2 regions of the Bradyrhizobium sp. USDA 10063 genome follow, and region 2 is predicted to be linked to the other one. Evidence: predicted binding sites of a transcription regulator. Region 2 holds the regulator's gene; the other holds the start of a gene.
The links. The regulator PhoB, encoded in region 2, activates phosphate uptake and scavenging genes when phosphate is short. The targets are predictions, from matches to a motif close to TGTCATNNANCTGTCAT.

Region 1 (15,336 bases), 850 kb from region 2:
ATCTTCCAGTTCTCTTGCAAACCGGCCGCCAAAAAAGCCTTCGATGCAGGGCTGGCCGAACGGGCGGATGTGATAGGTGCCCATTTCGGTGCGCATGGTGGCGCCGCGCAAATTGCCTTCCTTCGGAAAAGCTTCCGCATCGGCAAGCGCGAGCGTCACCTTGTCGTCGACGCCGAGCGGCAGTCCCCGCGCGGCGTCGACCTTTGCCGGCAGCGCCGGCGAGAAGCGGATCGCTTCATCCGCGATCAAATTGGTCGGCACTGTCACGATCACGCGATCGGCCGCAAGCGTGCCCAGCGACGTTTCGAGGCGCAGGCGTTTTCCGGAATGGTCGATCAGCGTGACATTGCAGTTGAGCGTGACGGGACATGAGGCACCGTACGCCGCGATCAGCGCGCCATAGCCGCGCCGCACGCGCCAATTGATGTTGGTGTCCTCGTAAGCCTCCATGTCCTGGATCGAGACCTGATCGAGCTCGCAGCCGTTCACATAGGTGGAGATCGCATCGATCATCGGGTTCCAGCGGTTGCCCGGCTCGAGATAGCGGTTGGCAGGCGCGTCCTCGCCGGTTTGCGCGGCTTCCCAGGCGCGCTCATAGAACTCGTCGAGCGAACGGATGAAATCATCGCGATCGGCTTGCGGGAACGCCTTGCCATAGGCGCGCTCGCGCCAGGGCGGCAAGGTCTTATCGATCTCGAAATTCAGTTGTCCCGCGATGGCAATGAAACTGTTCTTGTCCGCCGAATGCAGCCAGCCGCAGCCGACGTCGAACACCACATCGGGCGCGGCCTGGACCGTGTGCGCTCTTCCACCGAGGCGGTCGCGCGCTTCGAGCACGATCACCGACAGGCCGGACACCTTGAGCGCATTGGCAGCGCCAAGGCCGGCTGCGCCTGCGCCGATGATGGCGACGTCGACTGAGGAGGGGAGGGAACTCATGGCACGGCTCTAGCACGTTCCTGTGCATGCCTGAAGCCGCCCCGAGCATAGCCGTCATCACCCGCGTATGCGGGTGATCCAGTATTCCAGAGACATCAATGCTTAAGCCCAAAGGCCGCCGCGTACTGGATGCCCCGCATGCGCGGGGCATGACGAAAAGGTGAACTTAGGCCACCGCTTCCTTGGCCTTTTCGGCGCGCTTGCGGTCGTTCGGATCGAGGTGCTTCTTGCGCAGGCGGATCGACTTCGGCGTCACCTCGACCAGCTCGTCGTCCTCGATATAGGCCAGCGCCTTTTCCAGGGTCATGCGGATCGGCGGGGTCAGGCGCACCGCTTCATCTTTGGAGGTGGTGCGGATGTTGGTGAGCTGCTTGCCCTTCAGCACATTGATCTCGAGATCGTTGTCGCGGGTGTGCTCGCCGACGATCATGCCCTTGTAGACCTTCCAGCCCGGCTCGATCATCATCGGGCCGCGGTCTTCCAGCTTGAACATGGCGTAGGCGACGGCCTCGCCCTGGTCGTTTGAGATCAAGACGCCGTTACGACGGCCCTGGATCTCGCCCTTGTAGGGCGCATAGCCGTGGAACAGGCGGTTCATGATCGCAGTGCCGCGGGTATCGGTCAGCAGTTCGCCCTGATAGCCGATCAGGCCGCGGGTCGGCGCGTAGAACACGAGTCGCAAGCGGTTGCCGCCGGACGGGCGCATCTCGATCATCTCGGCCTTGCGCTCGCTCATCTTTTGCACGACGACGCCGGAATGCTCCTCGTCGACGTCGATCACGACCTCTTCGATCGGCTCAAGCGCTTGGCCGGTCGCCTCGTCCTTCTTGAACACGACGCGGGGACGCGACACTGAAAGCTCGAAGCCCTCGCGGCGCATGGTCTCGATCAGGATCGCGAGCTGCAGTTCGCCGCGGCCGGAGACTTCCATGGAATCCTTGTCGGATGCTTCGGTGACGCGGAGCGCCACATTGCCCTCCGCCTCGCGCAACAGGCGGTCGCGGATCATGCGGCTCGTCACCTTGTCGCCCTCGGTGCCGGCGAGCGGCGAGTTGTTGACGATGAAGGACATCGATACCGTCGGCGGATCGATCGGCTGCGCCGGCAGCGGCGTCTCGACGGTGGGATCGCAGAAGGTGTCGGCGACGGTGCCCTTGGTCAGGCCGGCAATGGCGACGATGTCGCCGGCTTCGGCCTCATCGAGCGGCGTGCGCTCAAGCCCGCGGAACGCCAGGATCTTTGTCACGCGCCCCTGCTCCACCAGCTTGCCTTCCGCGTTCAACACCTTCACCTGTTGGTTCGGCTTGAGGATGCCGGAAGAGATGCGTCCGGTGATGATGCGGCCGAGATAGGGGTTGGCCTCGAGGATGGTGCCGATCATGCGGAACGGGCCTTCCTCGACCTTGGGCGCCGCGACATGGCGCACGATCAGGTCGAACAGCGGCTGCATGCCCTGATCCTTCGGACCTTCCGGGCTCTCCGCCATCCAGCCCTGCTTGGCCGAGCCGTACAGGATCGGGAAATCGAGCTGCTCCTCGCTGGCATCGAGCGCCGCGAACAGATCGAACACCTCGTTGATCACTTCGGTGGGCCGCGCGTCGGGACGATCGACCTTGTTGATGACGACGATCGGCTTCAAGCCGACCTTGAGCGCCTTGGAAACCACGAACTTGGTCTGCGGCAGCGGGCCTTCGGCGGCGTCCACCAGCACCAGCGCGCCGTCAACCATGTTGAGGATGCGCTCGACCTCGCCACCGAAATCGGCGTGGCCGGGGGTGTCGACGATGTTGATGCGGATGTCTTTCCACTGCACCGAGGCGGCCTTGGCCAGGATGGTGATGCCGCGTTCGCGCTCGAGGTCGTTGGAGTCCATGGCGCGTTCGGCGACCTTCTGGTTCTCGCGGAACGTGCCGGATTGCTGCAGCAGGCGGTCCACCAGGGTGGTCTTGCCGTGGTCGACGTGGGCGATGATGGCGACGTTACGAAGATTCATGGCTCTGCTTTTCGGTCATGCACGGGTCTTGAGCGATCTCGCCGGAAAGCCGGGATCGATCCTTGGCAAATACGGCCCCTCCGGGTCCGGATCACACTCAAGCCTTTGAAATCTCGCGGGGCGCGGTTCGCCTCAAAAAGCAAGCCCGGCCGAAGGGGACCGGGCAAAGCTTGCGCGTTTGCGGCGCAATATAGTCAGAAACGGCCAAAAAACAATGCGTTGTTTGCCGGGTGCCGGCCGTTTTTGGGGCTTAGCAAGGCTCCCCTTCACCTCTCCCGCGTGCGGGGGAGGTCGGCGCGCAAGCGCCGGGTGGGGGCTCTCTCCGCGTACAAGAACAGTGCGATTCGCGGAGATACCCCCACCCCAGCCCTCCCCCGCAAGCGGGAGAGGGAGTGCAGTCTCCACCGCAGGTGCAGGTCAGGCCTATCCGGGCTCTTTTTCTTCGCTCGGATAGACCCCGCGGAGCACCTCCTCAAAGTGATCCTTGACGGCCTCGTTGCACAGGCAGGAGCGGAGGCGCAGGCCATCCAGGTTGCGGACCAGAATCGCGCCGCGGCGCGTCTCCAGGATGCTCTCGGCCTTGAAGGACTGGATCACGCGGCTGGCATAGCTGCGGCCCACCCCAAGCAGAGTGGCGAGCTGCTCATGCGTGAGCGGCACGGCGCAGTCGCCATTGGTACGCTCCATGGCCGAGATGATCCATTTGGCGGTGCGCTGCTCGATCGAGTGGATGGCATTGCAGGCGGTCGACTGGAAGATTTGCGCCAGCATGCAGTCGGCATAGCGCGCGAAGACGTTGCGGATCGAAGGCGATTTCAGCTTGGCCGCTTCCAGCCTGCCGACCGGCATCCGCACGAACGGTCCGCCGAATTTGACGACGATGCGGGTATAGGCGGGAAGAAATCCCTGGCTGACGATGCCGCCGACAGCGCCTTCGCGGCCGACCAGGATGGTCTCGACGTCGCGACCGTCCTCGTTGGTCACGAGGTAGGAGACGAGGCCCGGCCCGCACGGAAAATATACGGTCTCGACATCGTCGCCGGGGCTGTAAAGCAGGGCGTTGGCATCGGCCTCGGCGCGCGTGAGGTGCGGCGAGATCAGCCCATAATCGGCGTCGCTCAGACGGCGCAACAGGTTGTTGAAGGGCCGGTCGGCGCTGGCCGGTTGGCCGCGTTGTTGAAGCATCGGGTCTCCCCCTCTCCAACCGCGACGATAGTCAACCCGTTCCCGATTTTATGTTCACAAGTGAACAGACGCCGGAACCACAGTGTGATGCTTTCGACGTGGGAACCGCCGGTGCGCTTCACGTGAGGCGCCGGCAGCGTGCCGACTGCCGGCTCATGGCCGGCCCATCAGATCAATGCTTCAAGACAGGATATGGCGCGCACATGGAACCCGCCTTCAACGGCATGCCCTCCGACGTGTTGATCGTCGAGGATGACCCGATCATCGCCCTCGATTTCGAGGACACGATCCTCGGCCTCGGGGTGACGACGGTGCGGACAGCGACCAGCGTGGCGAAAGCGCTTCAGATCATCGCCCACCGCCAACCCGACTTCGCGCTGCTGGATGTCGTGCTGGCGCGCGAGAACACCTTTGCGCTCGCGGAAAAACTGGACTCGCTGCAAATCCCCTATGTCTTCGTCACCGGCTACGGCGCCGACGTGCAGCTTCCCGCCGCGCTGGCCGGCAAGCCGCGCCTGGTCAAGCCGTGCTCAAGCGAAGCGCTGGAAGCAGCGCTAAGAAAGCGGGTTTAAATGGCAGACCCTCATGGTGAGGAGCGCCGCTTGGCGCGTCTCCGGACGATGCTTCGCATCGCCGGGAGAACCATGAGGCCCGCGGCCCATCCCTCGAGACGCCGCTTCGCGGCTCCTCGGGATGAGGAGAGGCCGGCGGCCAGCGCTGCTGTTTACACCGGCTTCGGGTCGAGCATGGTCGACCACAGCGCGACGTCGGCGCGGTCGCGCAAGGTCACCGTCATCTGCCCGGTCGCGCCGTCGATCTTGACGTGGCCGAAGAACTGCATGCCTGCGGATGGCGGCAGGTTCTGCTTGTCGGCGCCGGGCGCCTTGATGAACTTCACCTCGGGTCCGAACGTGTTGTCGAGCTCGTTGGGGCCGAAAGTGCCGGCATGCAGCGGGCCGGAGACGAATTCCCAGAACGGGTCGAATTCCTGGAATTGGGCCTTGTTCGGATTGTAGTAATGCGCAGCGGCGTAATGCACGTCGGCCGTCAGCCACACGGTGTTGACGATGCCCGCGGTCTTGATGAAGCGCAGGATCTCGGCGATCTCGAGCTCGCGGCCGCGCGGCGGGCCGTCTCCTTGCGCGAACGCTTCGGAGCCCTTGCTGTTGGCCGCATCGTCATAGACGATGAGGCTGAGCGGCATGTCGGAGGCGATCACCTTCCAGGTCGCGCGCGAATTGAGCAGCGCGCGCTTCAGCCAGGCGAGCTGGTCCGGGCCGAGGAAATAGGCTTCTGGGCCGTAGCTGGTCTGCTGGTTGGCGCCGTTGGGGCCGCGATAGCTGCGCTCATCCAGCATGAACACGTCCAGATGGGGTCCGTAGCTGAGCGTGCGGTAGACGCGGCCCGGCTCATTGAGGCTTTCGCGCATCGGATACATCTCATGGAAGGCGCGCGCGGCACGGGCTGCGAGCACGTTGACGTCGCGCTCCTTGTAGGCGGCGGGAAGCTGTTTCGACAGCGACCAGTTGTTGGTGACCTCGTGGTCGTCCCACTGCACGAAGATCGGCACCTCCGCATTGAAGCCGCGCACATGCTCGTCGAGCATGTTGTACTTGTGCGCGGCGCGGTATTCGTCGAGCGTCTCGGCGACCTTGGCCTTTTCGGGAATGGTGACATTCTTCCACAGCTTGCCGTCGGCGAGCTTCACTTCGGACGGAATGACGCCATCGGCATAGATGGTGTCGCCGGAATGCAGCAGGAAATCCGGCTTGTATTTGCGCATGGTGGCGAAGGTGAACATGCCGCCATCGTCAGGATTGATGCCCCAGCCCTGGCCGGCGACGTCGCCGCCCCAGACAAAGCTGACATCGCGCCGGTCGGCGGGCGCGGTGCGGAAGCGGCCGACCACGGGCTCGCCGATGACGTTGACATGGGCGAGGTCGCGGAAGCGGACGCGATAGAAGATGTCCTGGCCGGAGGGCAGGTTTTCCAACAGCATCTTGGCGGTGAAATCGCTTTCGGGCAGCGCCGCAATCGGCGGCAGCGCGCGCGCGTCCTTGAAGGATTCGGCGGTGGCGACCTCGACCATCATCTGCGACGGCCGGTCGGCGCGCGCCCAGACCACGCCGCCGTCCAGGCCGACATCGCCGGACTGCACGCCATGGGTGACCGCCGGCCGGTCGGCGGCGCGGGAAAGATAGGGCATCGCGACGATGCCGGCGCCGGCCGCGGCTGAAGAGAGGAATTTTCGGCGGGAAATCCTGAACGTCATTTGCGAGCCTCCGTCGGTCCGGCGCCAGATGCGCCGAAATGTCGCAACAGACCTAGAAGGATTCTATGACGAAGCGATTACGCCGGCGATCATTGCAATCACAATCCCATCCGACGAATTGGATCATGCTTTCGATGTGATCTGGACGAATTGCATCCGCGGTGCACACTGCGCCCCCTCTCCCGCTTGCGGGCAGGGCTATCGCATATGAAATAGAACTTGGTGGGCGGTCCCTTCGCGGCCCATCCTCGAGACGCACGCTTGGGCGTGCTCCTCAGGATGAGGTCTGATTTCGCGGCGGGATCTTAGACCCTCATGGTGAGGAGCGCCGCTTGCGGCGCGTCTCGAACCATGAGGCCCGCCTCGTTCACAGCCACCAAACAGCCATATGCGATAGCCCTGCGCTTGCGGGGGAGGGTTGGGGTGGGGGTGTCTCCGCATTGGGATTCCCCAGGAGGAGAGAGAGCCCTCGCCCGCTGCGCCGGGGGCGCAGCGACCTCTCCCGCAAGCGGGAGAGGTGAAGTACTCAGGCTGTACCCGCCGCGCGGAATTGCGCGCTGGCGCGCTGCAGGTTTTGCGGCATGCTGATCAACAGCAGCTTGCGGTCGGTGACCGCGTTGTGGAATTGCTCGATCGCGATGTTGAAGGCGGTCAGCGTGCCATCCTCGATCGTGCCGTGCTCGTAGCATGCGAGCGCATCGCGCAGGATGTTGTCGGCTTCCGCCTGCATCTGGTCGAGCTCGTCCATCGAATCGCAATGGCGCGCGGCGGCGATCATGTCGAGCAGCCGGTCGCGTTGCGATGTGTTGACGCTGCGTTCGTCCTTCTTCAGGTAGCCGGCAAACCAGGCGCCGGCCGAGCCCATCGCGGACGCCAGCATCAGCGCCCACCAGATGTAATCGCTATAGCGGTCGAGGAAGGTCTTCTCGTCGCCATCGACGAAAGCCGCGGCGCCCGGATGCACGGGAATCGTGGCGTCCTTGTCGGTGTCCGGCGTCTCGATCCTGGCAGCCGGCGGGAAATCGTTCTTCAGCGACTGCCGGATCGAGAAAAGCTGCCGGGTGAAGAGGGCGATGGTGGATTCGGAAATGCCCCTGCGCGCCACGATATGGTGCGAGAAGCTGATGGTCTTGACCTCGTCCTCCGGCCGGTCGGCGGCACCGAGCGAGCCGGCGGGGATTTGTGAGGCCTCGTAGGCGGGATGGTTCTGCGCGATCGCTTCCGCCGCGTCGATGGCGAGGAAGGTCGGCGTGCCGCCGTCGCGGGTCGAGGCCGCGATCGCGTCGGTCGTGATCTTGCTGTTGACGGGGCCGGCGGCGAGATAGGCGTCCGCTTTCTGGCTCTTGATCGCCTCGGCCGTCTCGTTGGCGGGGAATTGGATGATCTCCACTTTGGCGGGGTCGACGCCATATTGCTGCAGGATCACCTTCAAGAGGTTGACGTTGGCAGGCGTGCGGCCGACGACGCCGACGCGGTGGCCGGCAAGCTGCGCGATCTTGGTGATTTTCGGCGCGGCCTTCTTGCCCCTCGCTCTGCCCTGCGGCGGCACCCAGATCGCCACGACATTCTTGCGTAGCGTCGCCACCGCTTGAGCATTCTTAGGGACGTCCAGATCACCGCGGATAATGGCAAGGTCGGCCTTGCCGTCGCCGAGCGCCTCGGCGCTGGCGACCGCGCCGTCGGTCTGCATCAGACGCAGCCGGATTTGGCCGTTGCCCTGGTTGAAGGCCTGGGTCAGCGCCTGGACGACCTTGAGGTCGTCGCTGTTGGCAGGGCCGACCGCGATCCTGAGATTCACCGGCCGCATCGCGAAGTAATAGCCGGCGGCCAGTGCGCCGATGATGGCAAGCACGCCGGCGATCATCACCAAGCTCAGCCGTCGTCGCGCCGAACGCGGCGGAGGCGAAGCTGGAGCGGCGACGAAGTCGGGCCCGGTCATCGATCGCGCAAACAACCCTTTGAGGTTCCGGTTCATCCTGCCGACGCGTTTAGCGTTCGCATTGTAACAAAATTTCGGCGGTGGCGAGGTTACAATCCCGTCATGGTTAGCAGCGGCGATAGGACGCGCTTTCAGATCCGAATTTCCGCCCGGATCCGGTTCGTGGGCGCCCGTGTTAGGGTAGGGGCGAGTGAGATGGGAGATTTGCCATGGCAGAGCGGTTGTCGGCAGACGCGCGGAAATCGGCGCTGAAGGAACTGTCCGGCTGGTCCGAGGTACCCGGACGCGAGGCGATCGCCAAGACCTTCACGTTCAGGGATTTCAACGAGGCCTTCGGCTTCATGACCCGTGTCGCGCTGGTCGCGGAGAAGCGCGACCATCACCCGGAATGGAAGAACGTCTACAAGACGGTCGAGGTGGTGCTTGCGACCCATGACGCCGGCGGCGTCACGACGCGCGACATCGAACTGGCCAAGGCGATGGAGAAGATCGCCAGGCAGGCTGGCTGAGAGACCCTTCGATCTTGCGGGCCGGGATTTGGGTCCCCAATTCCTGGTCGAGGGATCGCGGAGCCGCGCGGCGGCCGCGATCTGAGGGAGCTTCTTCCGATGGCATCATCCGAACACACTGTCGGTTTCGAGCCGGCCGATCGGCTGGCGCAGGACCGCGAAAGCGTGCGACGGCGTTTCTGGATCAAGCTGAAGCGGGTGATGGCGAAACTGCCTTTCGCCGAGGACCTGCTGGCGGCCTATTATTGCGCGTTCGACAAGGAGACGCCGCGCCATGTGCAGGCGTCGCTGCTTGGCGCCATCGCCTATTTCATCCTGCCGTTCGACTTTATGCCGGACGTGATGCCGATTCTCGGCTTCACCGATGATGCCGCGATTCTCGCGACTGCGATCCGCATGGTCGCAAGCCACATCACGCCGGAGCACCGCGAAGCCGCCCGCGCCGCGCTGAAGCGCGGCGCCGAGACGGCCGAGGAGGCGAAGAGCTAGCGCTTTTCGCCCGTGCGCACCTGCGCGCGGGCGTTGTTCTCTGCTTCCCATGCCTGGAACTGCTTGAACAGCGCTTCCTTGTCGGCGTCCGTCTGCAGCTTGGCTGCGGCCGGCGATTGCTTCAGGAACTCATCGAAGCGACTGCGCGTCACGGCTTCGACGCTGTGCTTCTCGAGCCATAGCTTGGCCGCCGGCAGCCGATTCCAGTCGGGTAGTGGCGCGGCCAGCGAGACCTCCTTCCATTTCGGATGAAACGGCGGCTTCTGGAAGGTCGGAAATTTCGTGAAGAACGCGTCCACGAACAGCGCCAGCTTGCGTGAGCGTTCCGTGTTCGGCGCCCAGTTATAGGCCGCGAGCACGGCGGGAACGGCGATGGTGTCGACGCGCTCCTGATCCGCAATCAGGTTCGGATAATCCTTCGAGGTCAGTGTCGCCGGCAGATAGTCGGTCTGCAGCGGCTTGGCATAGTCGACGGTGACGATGTGGAAGCGGCCGTCATTGTTGAAGGTGCTGACCGATTTGTAGGGCTTGCCCCCGGTCACGATCACGGCGTCGATTTCACCGGCCTTCAATTTCTCCATCGCGATGCGCTGCTCGATATAGACGAACTTCGCCTTCATGCCGAGCCGCTCGAACACCGTGAGTGCCGTTACGAAGGTGCCGCCGTTGGGCAGGTCGACGCTGATGATCCTGCCTTCGAGATCCTTCAGGCTCTTGATCGTCTTCGGCGCGACGACATGCATCTCTTCGTTGTAGAGCTTGGTCACATAGCTGAACTGCTTCTTGATGTCCTTCGCAAAGCCCTTCCTTTCGAGATAGTCGAGCGTGTCGGCGCGGACGATGCCGAGATCGACGCCTTGCAGGAACAGGATGTCGGCGACGCTCTGCACCGAACCGCGCCCGACGATCGGGAGTACGCGCAACTTGTTGCCGTCGTCGAGCACGGAAGCGAGGTCGGCGCCGAACTGGACGTAGGTGCCGCCGATCGTGCCCGAGATCAGCGTCACCGTATTGGCGTTCAGGCTCTGCTTGGTGGCGACCGAGCCGAACTGGAAAATGGCCCTGAGGCTGTCGCTGACCTTGGCCGGGTCATATTCGGTTTCCTCGGCCCGCGCTGCCGGGCCGCAGATTATCGTCAGGGCGAATAACGCCACTCCAAACAAGCGTCGCATGTGTTTCCTCGAACTGGTTCAGTCTTGCATTTGCGTGAGACGCTGCTGGGCGTGCTGCGAGCCAAGCTCGGCCGCCCGGCGGTACCAGATCCGCGCCTGAGCCGGATCGGGCGTGATCGCGCGCGCATCCTTCGTTCCCAACACCAGGGGATCGTAGGTCCGCGCCAGCAGCAGCGCCGCATCGGCCTCCTGCGCATCGGCGGCGCGCTCAAGCAGCAGCCGTGCGGCGGCGATATCGCCGATCGCAAGCAGGCCGTTGGCCCGCTTCATCAGGGCGCTGAGCTCGTCGGGACTGACCCGTCTTGCCTGCGGGACCGGCGCCGGCGGCGCAGCAGGCGGTGCCGCTTGTGCGGCCGACGGTGCGGGTGGAGCGGCAGTTGGCGCTGGTGGAGCGGCAGATGGCGGTGTTACCGGCCGGACTGCAACCTGGCCGACCTTGATCGCCTCCTGATAGGCGGCCGCGATTTGCTCGCGCGACGGAAGTTCCGCCTTGCTCGGCGGCGGCGTGGGCTCGCTGACGGGTTGCGGGAGGCCCGCCATCACCGTTCGGGCCTGCACCTGCGAGGTGCCGAGCAGCCACGTCTTGGCGGTCACCATGATGTCGCGTGTGACATCAAGGGAAACCACCATGACAGCCACCGCCGCAGCGGCAGCGATCAGAAGACCGCTCGTGAGCAACGAGCGGCCGAGGGAATGTTCAAGTGAACTTCGTCGGTACTTCGCACCGCTGTCCTCCTCGAGAGGATATGAAAGGAACAGCGGGGCGGGTTCGTCTCTGTCGATATCGGTCTCTGCTCGATACGACCGCTGGTAGCGATACTCCGCCAGTTCAGGGTCGTCGAAATCTTCGTCATGCGCCTCACTCGGCGTGACGCGTGCTGAAACATCCACCATCTTGACGCTTCCCGTTACACAATACGCAACGATTGGGCATCTCTGGTTGTCTGTTGTCTTTTTGTGCCCCAGTGCCCGTTACCGGGAACTTACGCACTGCGATTGAGCCTAAAAAACGGCCCCGATCAGCGCGAATTGGGATTTATTTTGGTTCGATTAGGGCAAAAATGCCCAATTCACTGGATTAAAATTGGACATTTTGGGAATAAGTTCCGCGTCCGGAACTGACTCGCTCAATTGATTCACATAGGTAAGCGAATCCGAGTCACTTAGGTAAATGCCGCGTCGCTCCGTAAGCGAAGCGTGGCACCTGCACGGCGCCACAACTCACGCGTGTGTTGCCTTTTTCACGGATGCAGGATCACCTTGCCCATCGCCTTGCGGCCGGCGAGCACCTTCAGCGCTTCCGCCGTTTGCGACAGCGGGAAGGTACGGTCGACATGCGAGGAGATCTTTCCTTCGGCGGTCCACTGCACGAGCTTCTGGAGGTTCTTGCGGTTCTTGTCGGGGTTGAGCCGCGTCCATGCGCCCCAGAACACGCCGCGGATGTCGCAGCCTTTGAGCAGCGCGAGGTTGAGCGGCATCTTCGGAATGTCGCCGGCGGCAAAGCCGATCACCAGGAAGCGGCCTTCCCACGCGATGGCGCGCAGCGCGGCCTCGGCATAAGTCCCGCCGACGGGATCAAAGATGATGTCGACACCCTTGCCACCGGTCAGCGCCTTCAGGCCTTCTTTCAGATCTTCCTTGGCGTAGTTGAGCGTCAGCTCGGCGCCATGCTGCTTGGCGAATTCAAGCTTCTCGTCCGACGAAGCGCAGGCGATCACCTTCAGGCCCATCAGCTTGCCGAGCTCGCAGGCCGCGAGCCCCGTGCCGCCGGCGGCGCCCAGCACGGCCAGCGTCTCGCCCGGTTTCGGGCTCGCGCGATCTTCCAGCGCGTGCAGCGCGGTGCCGTAGATGATGATGATCCCGGCGGCGCGATCGAAATCGAGATTGTCGGGAATCTTCACGATCGAATTCGCCGGCAGCGCGATCTTCTCGCGCGCGCCATTGTGGCCGCAGGAGGCAACCACGCGATCGCCGACCTTGAGATCGGTCACCCCTGCACCGACGCTCTCGATCACACCGGCGACTTCCGCTGCCGGCGAGAACGGGAACGGCGGCTTGATCTGGTACTTGCCCTGGATCATCAGGATGTCGAAGAAGTTCAAAGCCGCGGCCTTGATCGCGATCACTGCTTCGCCCGGTCCGGCCACGGGATCGGGCACATCCGCGAGCACGAGATCGTCGGGTTGGCAGTATTCCCTGCAGAGAATGGCTTTCATGGACACACCTGATTTTCGGACGCAGAAAGGTTGCTCGCTTCATGCCGGATTTGAAGCCGGGCGACAATACAATGCGGAGGGATCAAACAATGTTTGAAAAGAGCCTGCTGGCCCACAAGCGCATCCTCGTCACCGGCGGTGGTTCCGGGCTCGGCGCGGCGATGGGGCGACGCTTCGCCGAGCTCGGCGCCGACCTGATCATCTGTGGCCGCAGGACGGAATTACTGCAGCAGACGGCAGCGAGCTTGCGCAACGATCTCGGCGCCAGGGTCACGGCGATCACATGCGACATCCGCGACGGCACGGCGGTGGATGCGATGATGGACACGATCTGGCGCGAGGCGCCGATCGATGTGCTCGTCAACAACGCGGCGGCGACCTTCATCGCGCAGACCGAGCATCTCTCATTCCGCGCCGCGGACGCGATCCTGGCGCCGACGCTGCACGGCACGATGTATTGCACGCTGGCCGCCGGCAAGCGCTGGATCGAGGGCGGGCACAAGGGCGTCATCCTCTCGATCCTCTCGACCTCGACGATCACCGGGCGCGCCTTCACCGTGCCGTCGGCGATGGCGAAGTCGGCGGTGCTGGCGATGACCAAGAGCCTCGCGGTGGAATGGGGTCCGAAGGGCATCCGCACCGTCGCGATCGCGCCGGGCGCATTCCCGACGCCGGGCGCGACCGGCCAGCTCCGCCCCGAAGGACGCAAGGAGAGCTGGGCCCACCGCAACCCGCTGGGCCGTCCGGGCGAACACGGCGAGCTCGCCAACCTCGCGAGTTTCCTGATCTCCGACCAGGCCGGCTATATCAATGGCGAGATGGTGGTGCAGGACGGCGGCGCGCATTTGCGCAGTTCCGGGGCCGAGGACCTCCTGCAATGGAGCGACGCGCAGTGGGAACAGCAGCGCGCCTCCCGCGCCAAAGGTTGATGCGGCGGAACCGCGCGCCGTTCCTCTAACTACCTTCCCAAAAAGGCCTTTTCCGGCTATTGCATCGCGCCGGGACCGACGCGGGTTGGGCCATCTTCCAGTCACAATGATAGGGGAACCAGTTGTCCGTGCGGCAAATACTGACATCGCTGGTTGCAAGCGCCCTGCTTTGCGGGTCGACCTCTTTCGCCTTGGCGCAGGGGCAGGGTGGTTCCCCCAAGACGACCACGAAGGGCGCGGCGAAGCCTGCGGCCCCGGCCAAGCCGGAGGCCGCCGCTGCGGCTGCCGCCGGTGGCGCGGAGCCGACGTTGATCGGCCAGTACGGTACCTGGGGCGCCTACACGGCGACCCCGAACGGCAAGAAGGTCTGCTTTGCGCTGGCGAAGCCGTCGTCGTCGAAGACCAATCCGCCGAATCGCCCGCGCGATCCGGCCTACGCCTTTGTCTCGACCCGTCCTGCGGAAAAGGTCGTCAACGAAGTCTCGATCATGATCGGCTACACGCTGAAGCCGGGCTCGGAATCGACGCTCGAGGTCGGCGGCGGGTCGTATGCGATGTACACCCAGGGCGACGGGCTCTGGATCAAGAACGCCGCGGAAGAAGAGCGCATGGTCGACGCCATGCGCAAGGCCGCAGACCTGACCGTGAAAGGCGTCTCGGCCAAGGGCACCGAGACCACGGACACGTTTTCGCTGAAAGGCCTGTCGCAGGCACTCGACCGGCTGGCGCAGGACTGCAGGCGCTAGAGCGTCATGGCGCTTGGTTGAACGGCCGGTCCGCGAACTCATTCCACCTCTCCCGCTTGCGGGGGAGGTCGGCGCGAAGCGCCGGGTGGGGGCTCTCTCCACACGAAGAGTCTCGCGCGGAGACACCCCCCATCCCAGCCCTCCCCCGCAAGCGGGAGAGGGCGCGCACCGGCATTTCACGCCTTTCCAGCGCCTGCTGGAAAGCCTATTTGATGTTCCATGACCGATACCCGCACCAGCCAGAGCGATCGCGCAAGCACCGCGCTCGTGGAGAAAGTTCCGCTCGAGACCTATGTGCCGCCGGCCAAGCCGTCGCTGATCGGGCTGTCGCGCGCGGAGATCGCCGAGCGGCTTGGCGAGATCGGCGTCCCGGCCTCGCAACGCAAGATGCGCACCCAGCAGCTCTGGCATTGGATCTATTTCCGCGGCGCCGAGAGCTTTGCCGAGATGACCAATGTCTCGAAGGAGATGCGCAGCGAGCTGGAGAAGCATTTTACCGTCGACCGGCCCGAAGTGGTCGCCGAGCAGATCTCCAACGACGGTACCCGTAAGTGGCTGTTGCGGCTGCCGAGCGGCAACGCGCTGGAGAAGCCGCATGAAGTCGAATGCGTCTATATCCCCGAGACCGACCGCGGCACGCTCTGCGTCTCCTCGCAGGTCGGCTGTACGCTGAATTGCGCCTTCTGCCACACCGGCACGCAGCGCCTGGTGCGCAATCTTACCGCCGGCGAGATCGTCGGCCAGGTGATGGTGGCGCGCGATCGCTTGAATGATTGGGCCGACCGCGAGAACGGCAGCCGCCTCGTCACCAACGTCGTGATGATGGGCATGGGCGAGCCGCTCTACAATTTCGACGCGGTGCGCGATGCGCTGTTGATCGTCGCCGACAATGAAGGCATCGGCATTTCACGCCGCCGCATCACGCTGTCGACCTCGGGCGTGGTGCC
Region 2 (15,336 bases):
CCGTGGCCCGACCGGCTGCGGCATTCGGCCATTGTCCTGCTTGCGGCGGGGCTGGCGCTCAGCGTGCTGGTTGCGCTCGATGAACTCTCGCTGATCCGGGCTTCTGCGGTGTTCCTTTGCATTGCCGCCGCGGCGCTGGTCCCCTGGCGCCTGCACGACGTGGCGGCCTCCCGCGAGGATACCCGCAGCGTCAACCCGGTCGAGACCGGGGCGGTTGCCGCCGTCGTTGCCGGCATGCCGGACCCGGCTGTGCTGCTCGACCGCGCCGGCCGCGTCATCCACCTCAATGCCGCGGCGGCCCAGCTCGCGCCGGCATTGCGCAAGAACGAGCTGGCGCAGTTCGCGCTGCGCTCGCCCGAGATCATCACCGCGCTGCGCGAGGCGATCGCCACCACCGAGCCGCGGCGCGCTTCCTATCTCGACCATGTCCCGGTCGATCGCTGGATGGAATTGGTGATCACGCCGGTGCCGGTGCCGACGCTGTTCGGCGGCACCGACAAATGCATGCTGATGACCTTCCACGACCTGACGCCGCTGCGCCGGGTCGAGGAAATGCGCGCCGACTTCGTCGCCAATGCCAGCCACGAACTGCGGACGCCGCTCGCCGCGCTGTCGGGCTTCATCGACACCCTGCAGGGGCCGGCCAGGGACGATCCGCGGGCGCGGGAGCGCTTCCTCGGCATCATGCACACCCAGGCCACCCGGATGGCGCGGCTGATCGACGATCTGTTGTCGCTGTCGCGCGTCGAGCTCTCGGCCCATGTCCGCCCCGACACCTGCGTCGACCTGATCCCGATCATCCGTCAGGTCGCCGACGGCCTGGAGCCGCTGGCGCGCGAGCGGCAGGTTGTGATCGAGATCGAGCTTCCGGAGACGCCGGTCATGATCGCGGGCGACCGCGAGGAATTGTTGCGGTTGTTCGAGAACCTGATCGAGAACGCGCTGAAATACGGCGCCTCCGGCGGCAAGGTGATCGTCTCGCTGAAGGAGGCCACCTCCGGCGAGGGGACCCCGGAGATCCGGGTCATGGTGCGTGATTTCGGTCCCGGCATTGCTCCAGAACACCTGCCGCGGCTGACCGAGCGCTTCTATCGGGTGGATGTCGGCGACAGCCGCGCCCAGGGCGGAACCGGGCTCGGATTATCCTTGGTGAAACATATTCTTAACCGTCATCGCGGCCGTCTTTTGATCGAAAGCGTGCCGAAAAACGGCGCTACTTTTACCGCCTGTTTTCCCCAGGTAAAGACTGCTGCAGCGGCATAAAAACAAGCAATTTCAATTGCTTGGATGTGTCATCCAACTGTCATCCAACCTTCGTAAAACGAGCATCGACCGCTCCTAAACGGACCGGCGTGAGCGCGATCGGGCGCATCCGGCGCGTTCGCTCACAGGATGGAGACCACCCCATGAATTTCTTTAGGACAATCGTCGCTGCCGGCCTGGTCGCCGTTTCGACGTCGGCCTTTGCGGCCGATATCACCGGCGCGGGCGCGACATTTCCGTTCCCGATCTATTCCAAGTGGGCGGACGCCTATAAGAAGGAGACCGGCAACGGCCTGAACTATCAGTCGATCGGTTCGGGCGCCGGCATCAAGCAGATCCAGGCCAAGACCGTGACCTTCGGCGCCAGCGATGCTCCGCTCAAGCCCGAGCAGCTTGAAAAGGATGGCCTCTCCCAGTGGCCGATGGTGATGGGCGCGATCGTGCCGGTCGTGAATCTCGAAGGCGTGAAGCCGGGCGAGTTGGTGCTGTCGGGCGATGTGCTTGCCAACATCTATCTCGGCAAGATCACCAAGTGGGACGATGCGGCGATCGCCAAGCTCAATCCGAAGCTGAAGCTGCCGTCCGACGCGATCACGGTGGTCCGCCGTTCCGACGGCTCGGGTACCACGTTCAACTTCACCGACTATCTCTCGAAGGCGAGCGCCGACTGGAAGTCCAAGGTCGGCTCGGGTACCGCGGTCGAATGGCCGGTCGGTGTCGGCGCCAAGGGTAATGAGGGCGTGGCCGGCAATATCAGCCAGACCAAGAACGCCATCGGCTATGTCGAATATGCCTACGCCAAGCAGAACAAGCTGACCTACGCTTCCATGATCAACAAGGCCGGCAAGACCGTGCAGCCGACCATGGCAGCTTTCCAGGCGGCCGCGTCCAATGCCGACTGGTCCAAGGCTCCGGGCTACTACGTGATCCTGACCGACCAGCCGGGCGACGGCTCCTGGCCGATCACGGCGGCGACCTTCATCCTGATGCACAAGCAGCCGGCGGATAAGGCGGCTTCGGCCGAAGCCATCAAGTTCTTCAAGTGGTCGTTCGAGAAGGGCGGCAAGATGGCCGAGGAGCTCGACTACATTCCGATGCCGGAATCGGTCGTCAAGCTGATCGAAAAGACCTGGTCGTCGGACATCAAGAGCTGAGCCTTGCGTCGCAAGCCTCGCGCCCCATCATCTTCCGGGGCGCGAGCACTGAAAGTGATCCCGGAATCCCTGGGGGGTTCCGGGTCTGGTCTTCGGACCCCGGAGTGACGCCGGACTGATCGTCAACAGGATCGCTCACGCGGAAGCGACCTTTTTATTGTATCAAGTCAACACAGGGGATTGGCGTGGCAGACATGGCCGTTCAAGGCGACGTAATGACGGCGGCTGGACCTTACGATCGTGCCAAGGCCCTCAGCGCTTTCAAACTCGGTGACATCACCTTCTACTGGATCACCCGGGCCTGCGCGATTTCGGTGCTCCTGATCCTCGGCGGCATCATCCTTTCGCTGATCGTCGGCGCCTGGCCGGCGATCAAGGAATACGGCCTCGCCTTCCTGTCGACGCAACGCTGGGCGCCATCGGCCGATCCGCCGGTGCTTGGTGCGCTCGGGCCGATCTATGGCACGCTGATCACCTCGGTGATCGCAATGATGATCGCCATCCCCGTCGGCATCGGCATCGCCGTGTTCCTCACCGAGCTCTGTCCGCAATGGCTGCGCCGCCCGATCGGCATCGCAGTGGAGCTGCTCGCCGGCATCCCCTCGATCATCTACGGCATGTGGGGCTTCTTCGTGCTGGGCCCGTTCCTCGCCAATACCTTCCAGCCGTTCATGATCCGCCTGTTCGACGGCGTGCCGGTGCTGGGCGCGGTGTTCGCAGGCCCGCCGTCCTATCTCAGCCTGTTCAACGCCGCGCTGATCCTGGCGATCATGGTGCTGCCCTTCATTACGGCAATCTCGGTCGACGTGTTCAAGACGGTGCCACCCGTCCTCAAGGAGGCGGCCTACGGGGTCGGCTGCACCACCTGGGAAGTCGTCCGCAACGTCGTGATCCCCTATACCCGCGTCGGCGTGATCGGCGGCATCATGCTGGCGCTCGGCCGCGCGCTCGGCGAGACCATGGCCGTGACCTTCATCATCGGCAACTCGTTCCGCATCTCCTCGTCGATCTTCGCCCCGGGCACTACGATCTCGGCGGCGATCGCGAGCGAATTCGCCGAGAGTGACGGATTGCACCAGTCGGGCCTGATCCTGCTCGGCCTCTTGCTGTTCGTGCTGACGTTCATTGTTCTCGCCTGCGCGCGACTGATGCTGATGCGTCTGGAAAAGAAGGCTGGGAACTGAGCCATGAATCCGATTTACAGGTCCCGCCGCCGCAACGACATCATCGTCCGCGGGCTTTGCATCGCCGCTGCCGCGTTCGGGGTGACCTGGCTGGCGCTGATCCTGTTCACGCTGTTCTACAACGGTCTCGCCGGCCTTAGCCTCGACGTGTTCACGAAGAACACGCCGCCGCCCGGCTCCACCGATGGCGGCCTCTTGAACGCGATCGTCGGTTCGTTGATCATGACCGTGATCGGCGTCGGCATCGGCGCGCCGCTCGGCCTGTTTGCCGGCACCTATCTCGCCGAATACGGCAAGCATGACCGGCTCACCTCGGTGATCCGCTTCATCAACGACATCCTCCTGAGCGCGCCGTCGATCATCATCGGCCTGTTCATCTATGGCGCCGTCGTCGTGCCGATGGGCGGCTTCTCTGCACTGGCCGGCTGCCTGGCGCTGGCGGTGATCGTCATCCCCGTCGTGCTGCGCACCACCGAGGACATGCTGCTGCTCGTCCCGAACCCGCTGCGCGAGGCGGCGTCGGCGCTTGGCCTTCCGCGCTCGCTGGTGATCAAGAGGATCGCCTATCGCGCGGCGCGCTCCGGCCTGATCACGGGCGTGCTGCTGGCGACCGCCCGCGTTGCCGGCGAGACCGCGCCGCTGTTGTTCACCGCGCTGTCCAACCAGTTCTTCAGCCTGAACCTGACCAAGACGATGGCGAACCTGCCGGTGACCATCAACAACTTCGTGCAAAGCCCCTACGCCTATTGGAAGGAACTTGCCTGGAGCGGCGCTTTGCTCATCACCTTGACCGTGCTCGCGCTCAACATCGGCGCGCGCATCCTCGGCGCCGAAAGGAGCGCAAAATGACCGATCTGTCCGTATCGACGACCAGCCCGAGCGCGGCCATTCCCCAGAAGTCGCTGCCGGAAGCGCCGCCGAAGGTGACCGCGCGCAGCCTCAACTTCTATTACGGCGAGCACCACGCGCTGAAGAACATCAACCTGACGCTCGGAACCAACCGCGTCACCGCCTTCATCGGTCCGTCCGGTTGCGGCAAGTCAACGCTGCTGCGGATCTTCAACCGGATGTACGATCTCTATCCGGGCCAGCGCGCCACCGGGCAGTTGATGCTGGACCAGACCAACATCCTTGACCCTAAGCTCGACCTCAACCTGCTGCGGGCGCGGATCGGGATGGTGTTCCAGAAGCCGACGCCGTTCCCGATGACGATCTATGAGAACATCGCCTTCGGCATCCGCCTCTACGAGAAGATCTCGAAGTCCGAAATGGACGGGCGCGTCGAGAAGGCCCTGCGCGGCGGCGCGCTGTGGAACGAGGTCAAGGACAAGCTCAACGCCTCCGGCCTGAGCCTCTCCGGCGGCCAGCAGCAGCGCCTCTGCATCGCCCGTACGGTTGCGGTGCGGCCCGAAGTGATCCTGTTCGACGAGCCCTGCTCGGCGCTCGATCCGATCTCGACCGCCAAGGTCGAGGAATTGATCCAGGAGCTGTCGGAGGACTACACGATCGCGATCGTCACGCATAACATGCAGCAGGCGGCGCGCGTCTCAGACAAGACCGCCTTCATGTATCTGGGCGAACTGATCGAGTTCGACGACACCAGCAAGATCTTCACCTCGCCGAGCGATCGACGCACCCAGGACTACATTACCGGCCGGTTCGGCTGAGGAGGGACATCATGGCTTCTGAACATACCGCCAAGGCGTTCGACAGCGATCTTCAGGAACTGACCCGCCTGGTCGCGGAGATGGGCGGGCTGGTCGAACGGATGATTACCGAATCCGTCGATGCGCTGATCCGCCGCGACATCGCGCTAGGCAAGCGTGTCGTCGCTTCCGACATCGAGATCGACAGCCTGCAGCGCGTGATCGAAGAGCGCGCCGTGCTGACGATCGCCCGCCGCCAGCCGATGGCCGTCGACCTGCGCGAGATCGTGGGCGCGATGCGGGTGGCGACCGACCTCGAGCGGATCGGCGACCTCGCCAAGAACATGGGCAAGCGCGTCGCCGCGCTGGAAAACGACTTCCAGCCGCTCAAGTTGATCCGCGGCCTGGAGCACATGACCGACCTCGTGCTGTCGCAGGTCAAATCCGTGCTCGACGCCTATGCCGCGCACGATCTGCCGGCGGCGATGAACGTCTGGAAGAGCGACGAGGAAGTGGACGCGATCTGCACCTCGCTGTTCCGCGAACTCCTCACCTACATGATGGAAGATCCGCGCAACATCTCGTTCTGCATCCACCTGATGTTCTGCGCCAAGAACATCGAGCGGATCGGCGACCACGCCACGAACATCGCTGAAACGGTCTTCTACATGATCGAGGGTCAGCAGATGACCGACAAGCGTCCGAAGGGGGATATGACGACGTTCGCTACCACTGTTCCAGGTAACTAGCGCACGATCCGGAAAACCGAACCCGGTTTCCGACAGGATCATGCTCAAACATTGACGAGCGGGATGACGATTGAGCAGAGAGTCGTCCCGCTATAGGAGAAGCCAAGCCGATGAGCGCTCGCATTCTGGTGGTCGAAGACGAAGAAGCGCTGACGACGCTGTTGCGCTACAATCTCGATGCAGAAGGCTATGATGTCGAAACGGTCGCCCGTGGAGACGATGCGGACACAAGGCTCAAGGAACGCATTCCCGACCTTGTCGTGCTCGACTGGATGCTGCCGGGGCTCTCCGGCATCGAGCTGTGCCGCCGCCTGCGGGCGCGGCCCGAGACCAAGCAGCTCCCGATCATCATGCTGACCGCGCGCGGCGAGGAAAGCGAGCGCGTGAGAGGGCTGGCTACCGGCGCCGACGACTACATCGTCAAGCCGTTCTCGGTGCCCGAGCTGCTTGCACGGGTGAAGGGCCTGTTGCGTCGGGCAAGCCCGGAGCGGCTCGCCACCGTGCTCACCTATGGCGACATCGAACTCGATCGCGAGAAGCGCCGCGTCGCGCGCTCGGGCCGGCCGATCGATCTCGGCCCGACCGAATATCGGCTGCTGGAGTTCTTCCTGGAGCATCCGGGCCGCGTGTTCAGCCGCGAGCAATTGCTCGACAGCGTCTGGGGCCGCGACATCTATATCGACGAGCGCACCGTCGACGTCCACATCGGCCGCCTGCGCAAATTGCTCAATCCCGGCCGCGAGCAGGACCCGATCCGCACCGTGCGCGGCGCCGGCTACGCGCTGGATGATCGCTTCGCGAAGGCCGAGCCATCGTAAGATCGCTGACTCGTCGTCCCGGGCTTGATCCGGGACCCATAACCACCGCAGCCATTTGTTTGAACACGCTGGGCCCCAGCGGGCAGTAACCACGAACACCTGTGGTTATGGGTCCCGGCGTTCGCGGGACGACATTCGTTGATGCAACCCGGCTTACTTGCCGTGTGACGGCTTGGCTGTCGGACGGCGGCGGTCGGCCGCCGGCTGGTAGGCGACCCGCGAGTGGTGCGCGCAATAGGGCAGGCCGGGAAGCGCCTTGCCGCCGCAGAAGAAGAATTCCGGGCTCGAGGGATCGCCGACCGGCCAGTGGCAGGTGGCCTCGTTCAATTCGAGCAGCGACAGGCGCTGGTTCATCGGCACCACATTGTCATAGGCGACCGGGTCGGCTTCCACCTCCACCTCGAAGACATGGGCGAGCGCGGTGTTGCCGCGGGAGACCGGTCGCGCCACCCGCATCATCGGCTGTGCGGGACGCGCCTTGCGCTGCCGCGGCGCTGCCGCAGCGGGACTCTTGGCGCGGCCAGACAGGCCCAACCGATGAACCTTGCCGATCACCGCATTGCGCGTCACGTTGCCGAGTTCCGCAGCGATCTGGCTCGCCGAAAGCCCGGCTTCCCAGAGCTTCTTCAACTGCTCGACGCGTTCGTCGGACCAGGTCAATACCGTCATCGCATGTTTCCCTTCGCGTTGCGCCGGCCGATCCTTGGACGGCGCTGCGATGCCAAATCTCAAAAATCCCTGCGGGCAGAATCCCTTAAGGCTCGCCGGGCGCGAAAAGCGCGCCCGAACGTGTACGCTGCACACAGAGAACTCTTGGGATCAAAACCGCCGCACGAGATGTCGTACCCGACAGCCCAGACGCTACAATATGGCGTGACTCTGGCGCAAGAGTCCGCGCCTGTGCGTCCACATGTTCCGACATTTAGGGATTGCAATCGGGCTTTTCCACCACACCGGAAAGCTACGGAATACCTGTACTTTGCAGCGCAGCTTGGCGGCTTCGTGGCGATTGACAGCACCCGCCGCGCGCATAGAATGCCTCTACGTGCCGCCCTGCAAAGGCGGCACGTTTTGTTTTCGCTGGATGAGCATCTAGCCGCGTGCCTCACGCCGCCAGGGCTTATCTGAAAAGGCTTGTCTGAAACTCTTCAGTGATCGCCATGACCGACAGCGCCACGTCGCATCTGCTTCCCGTTTTTGCCAGGGCCGATCTCGGCTTCGAGCGCGGCGAAGGCTGCTGGCTGATCTCGACCAAGGGCGAGCGCTATCTCGATTTCACCTCCGGCGTCGCGGTGAACGCGCTCGGCCACGCCCATCCGCATCTGGTGAAGGCGCTGCAGGAACAGGCGACAAAGCTCTGGCACATGTCGAACCTGTTCAAGAGCCCGGACGGCGAGAAGCTGGCCGCGCGGCTGTGCGAGCAGAGTTTTGCGGACCTCGTGTTCTTCTGCAATTCCGGCGCTGAAGCGATGGAGGGCGTGATCAAGCTCGTGCGCCACTATCACTTCTCGAAGGGGCGCCCGGAACGCTATCGCATCATCACCTTCGACGGCGCCTTCCACGGCCCGTACGCTCGCGACGCTCGCCGCGACCGGCGCCGCCAAATATCTCGAGGGCTTCGGTCCGCCGATGGACGGCTTCGACCAGGTGCCGCACGGCGACATCGAAGCGGTGAAACGCGCGATCGGTCCACAGACCGCGGGCATCCTGATCGAACCGGTGCAGGGCGAAGGCGGTGTGCGCAGTGCGCCGCCAGCCTTCTTCAAGGCGCTGCGCCAGCTCTGCGACGAGCACGGCCTGCTGCTCGCCTTCGACGAGGTGCAGACCGGCATGGGCCGCACCGGCGAGCTCTTCGCCTACAAGCGCGTCGGGGTCACGCCTGATGTGATGTCGCTCGCCAAGGCGCTCGGCGGCGGCTTTCCGATCGGCGCCTTCCTCGCGACCGCGGAAGCCGCGTCCGGCATGGCGCCGGGCTCGCACGGCTCGACCTTCGGCGGCAACCCGCTTGCGGTCGCGGCCGCCAGCGCCGTGCTCGACGTGATGCTGCAGCCCGGCTTCTTCGATCACGTGCAGAAGATGTCGCTCCTGCTCAAGCAGAAGCTCGCCTCCGTGGTCGATCGCTATCCGTCCATTCTATCCGAAGTGCGCGGCGAGGGGCTTCTGATCGGCGTCAAGGCCGTGGTGCCTTCGGGCGACCTCGTCAACGCCCTGCGCGAGCAGAAGCTGCTCACGGTCGGCGCCGGCGACAACGTGGTGCGTTTCCTCGCACCGCTGATCGTCGGCGAGGCCGAAATCGAGCAGTCCATCGCCTGCCTCGAGCGCGCCTGCGCTGCGCTCTCCAGCGACCCCTCAAAGAAGGCAGCGGGGCAATGAGCACGATGCCCCGTCATTTCCTCGATATCAGCGAGATGCCGCTGAACGAGCTGCGCGCCATGCTTGCCGCCGGCACCGCCATGAAGGCGAGACTGAAGGCGCATGAGAAAGCTACGAAGCCGCTCGAGGGCAAGACGCTGGCAATGATCTTCGAGCGCCCCTCGACCCGCACGCGGGTATCGTTCGATGTCGGCATGCGCCAGCTCGGCGGTGAATCGATCATGCTCACCGGTGCCGAGATGCAGCTCGGCCGCGGCGAGACCATCGCCGACACGGCGCGCGTGCTGTCGCGCTATGTCGATGCGATCATGATCCGCATCCTCAACCACGAGGCGCTGCTGGAGCTTGCCGCGCATGCCACCGTCCCCGTCATCAACGGGCTGACGCGCCGCTCGCATCCCTGCCAGGTGATGGCCGACCTGATGACGTTCGAGGAGCGTCGCGGTTCGATCGAGGGCAAGACCGTGGCCTGGACCGGCGACGACAACAACGTGCTGGCATCATGGGCGCATGCCGCCGAGCGCTTCAAGTTCAGACTCAACATTGCGACGCCGCCGGAACTCGCGCCCAAGAAGGTGATGCGCGACTGGATCAAGGCGACCCAGGCGCCGATCGTGCTTGGCAACGACCCCGAGGCAGCCGTGCGCGGCGCCGACTGCGTCGTCACCGACACCTGGGTGTCGATGGGCGACAAGGACGGCGAGCACCGGCACAATCTGCTCCGGCCCTATCAGGTCAATGCCAAGCTGATGTCGCTGGCGAAGCCCGATGCATTGTTCATGCATTGCCTGCCCGCACATCGCGGCGAGGAAGTCACTGACGAAGTGATCGACGGTCCGCAGTCGGTGGTGTTCGATGAGGCCGAGAACCGCCTGCATGCGCAAAAGGGCATTCTGGCCTGGTGTTTCGACGCAGTCGCGTAGCGCGTCGCCAACATAGCTGTCGTCCCGGCCAAGCGAAGCGCGAGCCGGGACCCACAACCACCGATGCGAGTTGTTGCATCAGGCTGCGGCCCCAGCTTTTCGCAATACTAGCATCGGTGGTTATGGATCCCTGCTTTCGCAGGGATGACGGCTAACAACGATAGATGTGAACCCCTTTCGTTTCGCCTCTCGAGACCCCAGATAAAGCGCCATGGTTTCACAATCCCCCGACATCAAGATCACGGAAACGCCGACCCGCGCGCCATCAGCCGTGCCGGTCGACGACGCGGTGCTGCCGTTCGAGATCGATGCACTCGATCTGCGCGGCCGGCTGACGCGGCTCGGTCCCACCCTCGACGACATCCTGCACAAGCACGATTATCCGCCTGCCGTCGGCAAATTGCTCGGCGAGGCGATTGTGCTGACGACGCTGCTCGGTTCATCCCTGAAGTTCGACGGCCGTTTCATCCTGCAGACCCGGACCGACGGTCCGGTCTCGTTCCTGATCGTCGATTTCAAGGCGCCGGATCGGCTGCGGGCCTATGCGCGCTACGATGCAGCGCGACTGCATGACGGGCTCGATTCCGGCGCGCTGCTCGGCAAGGGCCATCTGGCGATGACCATCGACCAGGGGCCGGACATGAGCCGCTACCAGGGCCTGGTCGCGCTCCATGGCGGCAGCCTCGAGGACGCAGCGCATGAGTACTTCCTGCGCTCGGAGCAGATCCCGACGCGCGTGCGGCTTGCGGTCGGCGAGGAATGGCGCGGCGGCGATGGCGGCAAGCATCGCTGGCGGGCCGGCGGCATGCTGCTGCAGTTCCTGCCGAAGGCGCCGGAGCGCGCGCGGCAGGCCGATCTGCATCCCGGCGATGCGCCCGAAGGCACTGTCGCCCACGAGGTCCCGGACGACGATGCCTGGGTCGAGGGGCAGTCGCTGATCGGCACGGTCGAAGACATCGAACTGCTCGATCCCGATCTCTCAGGCGAGCGGTTGCTGTACCGCCTGTTCCACGAGCGCGGCGTGCGCGTGTTCGCGCCGCTGCCGCTGCGCGCGCAATGCTCCTGCTCGCGCGAGGCGGTGTCCTCGATGCTGAAAAGCTTTACGGCGAAGGACCGCGCCGACATGGTGAAGGACGGCAAGGTCGTCGTCACCTGCGAGTTCTGCTCGTCGGTGTATCAATTCACGCCGGAAGAAGCCGGGGTGGAGTAGGGCCTCGAATGTAGAACGTAGGGTGGGCAAAGCGTAGCGTGCCCACCATTGCGAGCGGAATGCTGAGGGTGGGCACGGCGCGAAGACGCGCCTTTGCCCACCCTACGACTCCGCGTGAGGGCGAGAGGCTAATTCAACACCCTTTTCCCGTCCGCGGGGCTGTCGAGCGAAAATGTCGGCACGTCGATCTCGAACCGTTCGCCGCTTTCGCTCACCATCTGGTAGCGCCCGCTCATGAAGCCGGAGGCGGTCGGCAGCGGCACGCCCGAGGTGTATTCGAAGCGCTCCCCCGGCGCGAGCACCGGCTGCTCGCCGACCACGCCTTCGCCGCGCACTTCCTGCTGGCGGCCGGTGGCGTCGGTAATGAGCCAATACCGGGTGCGCAGTTGCACCGTCTCGGTGCCGGAATTGGTGATGACGATGGTGTAGGACCAGAAATATTGCCGGTTCTCGACCGACGAACGTTCCGGCAGGAAGTTCGGCTCGACAGTGACTTCGATGTCGCGGGTGACGGCGCGGTACACGTATCAGGTCTCCTGAAGTCGCATCATAGCCAATAAGTCCGTCGGAACCAATCGTCGGGCCGGGCGACGAAAGTTTGCTTAGCTACTGCTTTTCATCGCCGTTTGACCATAGTTCCGCTCTAAAGCCGCGAGCGTCCGCGCCCAGTCCACGTCTCTTGTCTGCAAGTTGCGGGCAGATATTATGTTTTTTTGAATCGGGGCGGCGCAAAACTCTGTTCGTTCACGGTGCCCGATGACGTCGATTGCCGATCCAATTTCCGGGACGCAGCTTGCCGACGCCAATAACGCGAGCGAAGCGGCCGCCGCCGCGCCCGCGATCACGCTGCAGGCGACCTCCGAGCGCGAATTGCGATTGGATTTATTCCGCGGGCTCGCGCTGTGGTTGATCTTCATCGACCATTTGCCGACGAACATCCTGACCTGGCTCACGATCCGCAATTACGGCTTCTCCGACGCGACCGAGATCTTCATCTTCATCTCCGGCTACACCGCGGCTTTCGTCTATGGCCGCGCGATGCTCCAGGCCGGTTTCGTGGTTGCGACCGCGCGCATCCTGCGCCGCGTCTGGCAGATCTACGTCGCGCACGTGTTCCTGTTCACGATCTTCCTTGCGGAAATCTCCTACGTCGCCACCCGCTTCGAGAACCCGCTCTACAGCGAAGAGATGGGGATCATGGATTTCCTCAAGCAGCCCGATGTCACCATCGTCCAGGCGCTGCTGTTGCGCTTCCGCCCCGTCAACATGGACGTGCTGCCGCTCTACATCGTGCTGATGCTGTTCCTGCCCTTGATCCTGTGGCTGATGAAATGGCGGACCGACGTGACGCTGGCGCTCTCGGCCGCCCTGTACGTCCTGACCTGGCATTTCGATCTCTATCTCAGCGCCTATCCGAACGGCGTCTGGGCGTTCAATCCGTTCGCCTGGCAATTGCTGTTCGTGTTCGGCGCCTGGTGTGCGCTCGGCGGGGCAAGACGAATGTCGCGCATCCTGGCCTCTCCGATCACGCTCTGGATCTGCATCGCCTATCTGTTCGCTGCCTTCCTGGTCACGCTCTCCTGGTACCTGCCGCAGCTCGGCCATATCGTGCCGCGCCGCATCGAGCAGTGGATGTACCCGATCAACAAGACCGATCTGGACGTATTGCGCTTCGCCCATTTCCTGGCGCTGGCGGCGATTACCGTCCGGGTCCTGCCGAAGGATTGGCCGGGCCTGCGATCGCCTTGGCTGCGACCTTTGATCCTCTGCGGCCAGCACTCCCTTGAGATATTCTGCCTTGGCGTGTTCCTGGCGTTTGCCGGGCATTTCATCTTGGCCGAGGTGTCCGGCGGCGCCGGGATGCACTTCCTGGTCAGCGTCACCGGAATTGTCATCATGTGCGCCATGGCGTGGGTGATTTCGTGGTACAAGCACTCCGCCGACAAAGGCGCCTCACGATACAAGAGCGCCGGCGGCAATGCCGATCTGGCGGGAGGGGCGGTATGAAGTCCGGCTTATGGACTGTGCTGGGCTTGACAGTGCTGGCCGGTTATCTGGCCACGGCCCCGGCACGCGCCGGCGATCCCGAACAGATCTGCGACGTCCCGGCCAATCTGCTGTCCACCGAAAGCTCGTTGCGCAAGGTGACCGAGGCGGTGCAGAGCGGCCAGCCCCTGAACGTGCTGGTGGTCGGCAGCCGCTCCTCGACCATTCCCTCGTCGGAAGGAAGCGCCTACCCGGCGAAGTTGCAGGCGGCGCTCAAGGAAAGCCTGCCCACGACCACTGTGAATCTGTCCGTGGAGCTGCAGGGGGCCAAGACCGCGGAGGATACGGCCGGTACCCTCGTTAAGCTCGTGGAAGCAAAATGGCCTATTTTGGTCATCTGGCAGACCGGTACCGTCGATGCTATCCGATCGACTGATCCCGATGACTTCCGCAACGCCATCGATGCGGGGATTGGTGCGTTGCAACAGGCGGGAACCGACGTGGTCCTGGTCAACCTTCAGTACAGCCCCCGCACCGAGAGCATGATTTCCGGCTCACCATACCTAGATAACATGCGGGTCTCGGCACAAGAACATGATGTTCCGCTGTTCGATCGTTTCGCCATCATGCATCACTGGAACGATGCCGGTGATTTCGACCTGTTCAGCGCCACCCACGGCGTGGAACTGGCCAAGCGGGTGCATGCCTGTCTCGGCCGTGCGCTGTCGAAATTCGTGATCGACGCGGCCCATCTCGGCCCGGCGCAGCAGAACTAAAGGGAACCAGCGTTAATGAGTACCTACCGCCCTTTTTGTCGAAGCGCCTGGCTGGTCGCAGCCGCCGCCGTCACGGCATCCGTGCTCGTGACCTCGCCACTGCGCGCGCAAGTTGCGCAAGGCGATCAGCATGCGGCGCTTCCTGAGGGTGCGAAATCCCATCCCTCATCCGACAAGTCAGGATCGTTCACGCCGGCCGCCGCCGCGGCCAATGCGGCTGGCGCCGCTCAGGGTGATGCCGCGCAGAAGGGCATCGCCGGCAAGGCGATCGACAAGGTGAAGGAGGTCGCGAAGTCTGCTGGCGACATCTTCCACCGCGTGCCCTGCCTGCCGCCCAAGGGTGTGGCGAAGACGATGGGCTCGCTGCCCCACGTTGCGAGCAAGCTTGCCGCGGGCCAGCCGGTCACGATCATCGCCTTCGGCTCGTCCTCCACCCAGGGCTATGGCTCGTCGGCGCCGGAATTCACCTATCCGAACCGGCTCGCGGCGCAGTTGCACCGGCAATATCCCGGCGCCGACATCCGTGTCGTCAATCGCGGCAGGGGCGGCGAAGACGCCCCCGAAATGATGCGGCGCCTGCAGACCGAGGTGATCGACGCGCATCCGGACCTCGTGCTCTGGCAGGTCGGCACCAATGCGGTGTTGCGCGACCTCGATCCCAGCGAGACCGGAAAGATGGTCGAGGATGGCGTGGCGCGCATCCAGGCGGCGGGCGCCGACGTCGTGCTGGTCGATCCCCAATACTCGCCGCGCGTCACCGAACGCGCCGCCAGCGCCAACAAGATCATCCGGCTGCTCAACCGGATCGCCGAACTCCGCCATGTCAGCATCTTCCCGCGCTTTGAGGTGATGCGCGAGTGGCACGAGAAGCAGTCGATCCCGATCGATAGCTTCGTGATCGCCGACGGCCTGCACATGAACGACTGGGGCTATGCCTGCTTCGCCCAATTGCTCGGCGACGACATCATCAAGTCGGTCGGCCAGATCAAGCTCGGCGTGAATGTGCCGGCGGATGTGCGGACGTATAGGCCGATGTAGTTCAACTCGGATGCGTAGGGTGGGCAAAGGCGCACTTGCGCCGTGCCCACCATCCGCATTTCGCTCGTGATGGTGGGCACGCTTCGCTTTGCCCACCCTACGGCAACCGCGCTCACACGCTCTCCAACGCTTGGACAAAATCCTCGATCAAATCATCGGCGTGCTCAAGGCCGGCGGAGAAGCGGATGAAGCCTTCGCTGATGCCGAGTTCGGCGC

Region 1: a site for PhoB is predicted at 6,455-6,471, ahead of ACVJGD_RS29720 (alkaline phosphatase D family protein). Genes of this name have one in related genera too.

What each region holds. Positions count from the first base shown of each region.
Region 1 is NZ_JBSSGP010000002.1:5,825,438-5,840,773, forward strand. Features, by position in the region: gene ACVJGD_RS29700 (flavin monoamine oxidase family protein) at 1-939, opposite strand, end outside; gene typA (translational GTPase TypA) at 1,106-2,932, opposite strand; gene ACVJGD_RS29710 (Crp/Fnr family transcriptional regulator) at 3,356-4,117, opposite strand; gene ACVJGD_RS29715 (response regulator) at 4,321-4,689, shown strand; gene ACVJGD_RS29720 (alkaline phosphatase D family protein) at 4,842-6,389, opposite strand; gene ACVJGD_RS29725 (TAXI family TRAP transporter solute-binding subunit) at 6,916-8,364, opposite strand; gene ACVJGD_RS29730 (4a-hydroxytetrahydrobiopterin dehydratase) at 8,538-8,837, shown strand; gene ACVJGD_RS29735 (YkvA family protein) at 8,937-9,326, shown strand; gene ACVJGD_RS29740 (TAXI family TRAP transporter solute-binding subunit) at 9,323-10,498, opposite strand; gene ACVJGD_RS29745 (hypothetical protein) at 10,517-11,392, opposite strand; gene ACVJGD_RS29750 (NADPH:quinone oxidoreductase family protein) at 11,740-12,714, opposite strand; gene ACVJGD_RS29755 (SDR family oxidoreductase) at 12,804-13,643, shown strand; gene ACVJGD_RS29760 (invasion associated locus B family protein) at 13,808-14,389, shown strand; gene rlmN (23S rRNA (adenine(2503)-C(2))-methyltransferase RlmN) at 14,609-15,336, shown strand, end outside.
Region 2 is NZ_JBSSGP010000002.1:4,976,655-4,991,990, reverse strand. Features, by position in the region: gene ACVJGD_RS25635 (ATP-binding protein) at 1-1,263, shown strand, start outside; gene pstS (phosphate ABC transporter substrate-binding protein PstS) at 1,407-2,417, shown strand; gene pstC (phosphate ABC transporter permease subunit PstC) at 2,612-3,601, shown strand; gene pstA (phosphate ABC transporter permease PstA) at 3,605-4,450, shown strand; gene pstB (phosphate ABC transporter ATP-binding protein PstB) at 4,447-5,268, shown strand; gene phoU (phosphate signaling complex protein PhoU) at 5,280-5,996, shown strand; gene phoB (phosphate regulon transcriptional regulator PhoB) at 6,107-6,814, shown strand; gene ACVJGD_RS25600 (GcrA family cell cycle regulator) at 6,968-7,483, opposite strand; partial or broken gene ACVJGD_RS25595 (acetylornithine transaminase) at 7,975-9,187, shown strand; gene argF (ornithine carbamoyltransferase) at 9,184-10,110, shown strand; gene ACVJGD_RS25585 (Hsp33 family molecular chaperone) at 10,322-11,320, shown strand; gene apaG (Co2+/Mg2+ efflux protein ApaG) at 11,449-11,844, opposite strand; gene ACVJGD_RS25575 (OpgC domain-containing protein) at 12,077-13,327, shown strand; gene ACVJGD_RS25570 (SGNH/GDSL hydrolase family protein) at 13,324-14,082, shown strand; gene ACVJGD_RS25565 (SGNH/GDSL hydrolase family protein) at 14,098-15,120, shown strand; gene ACVJGD_RS25560 (O-succinylhomoserine sulfhydrylase) at 15,233-15,336, opposite strand, start outside.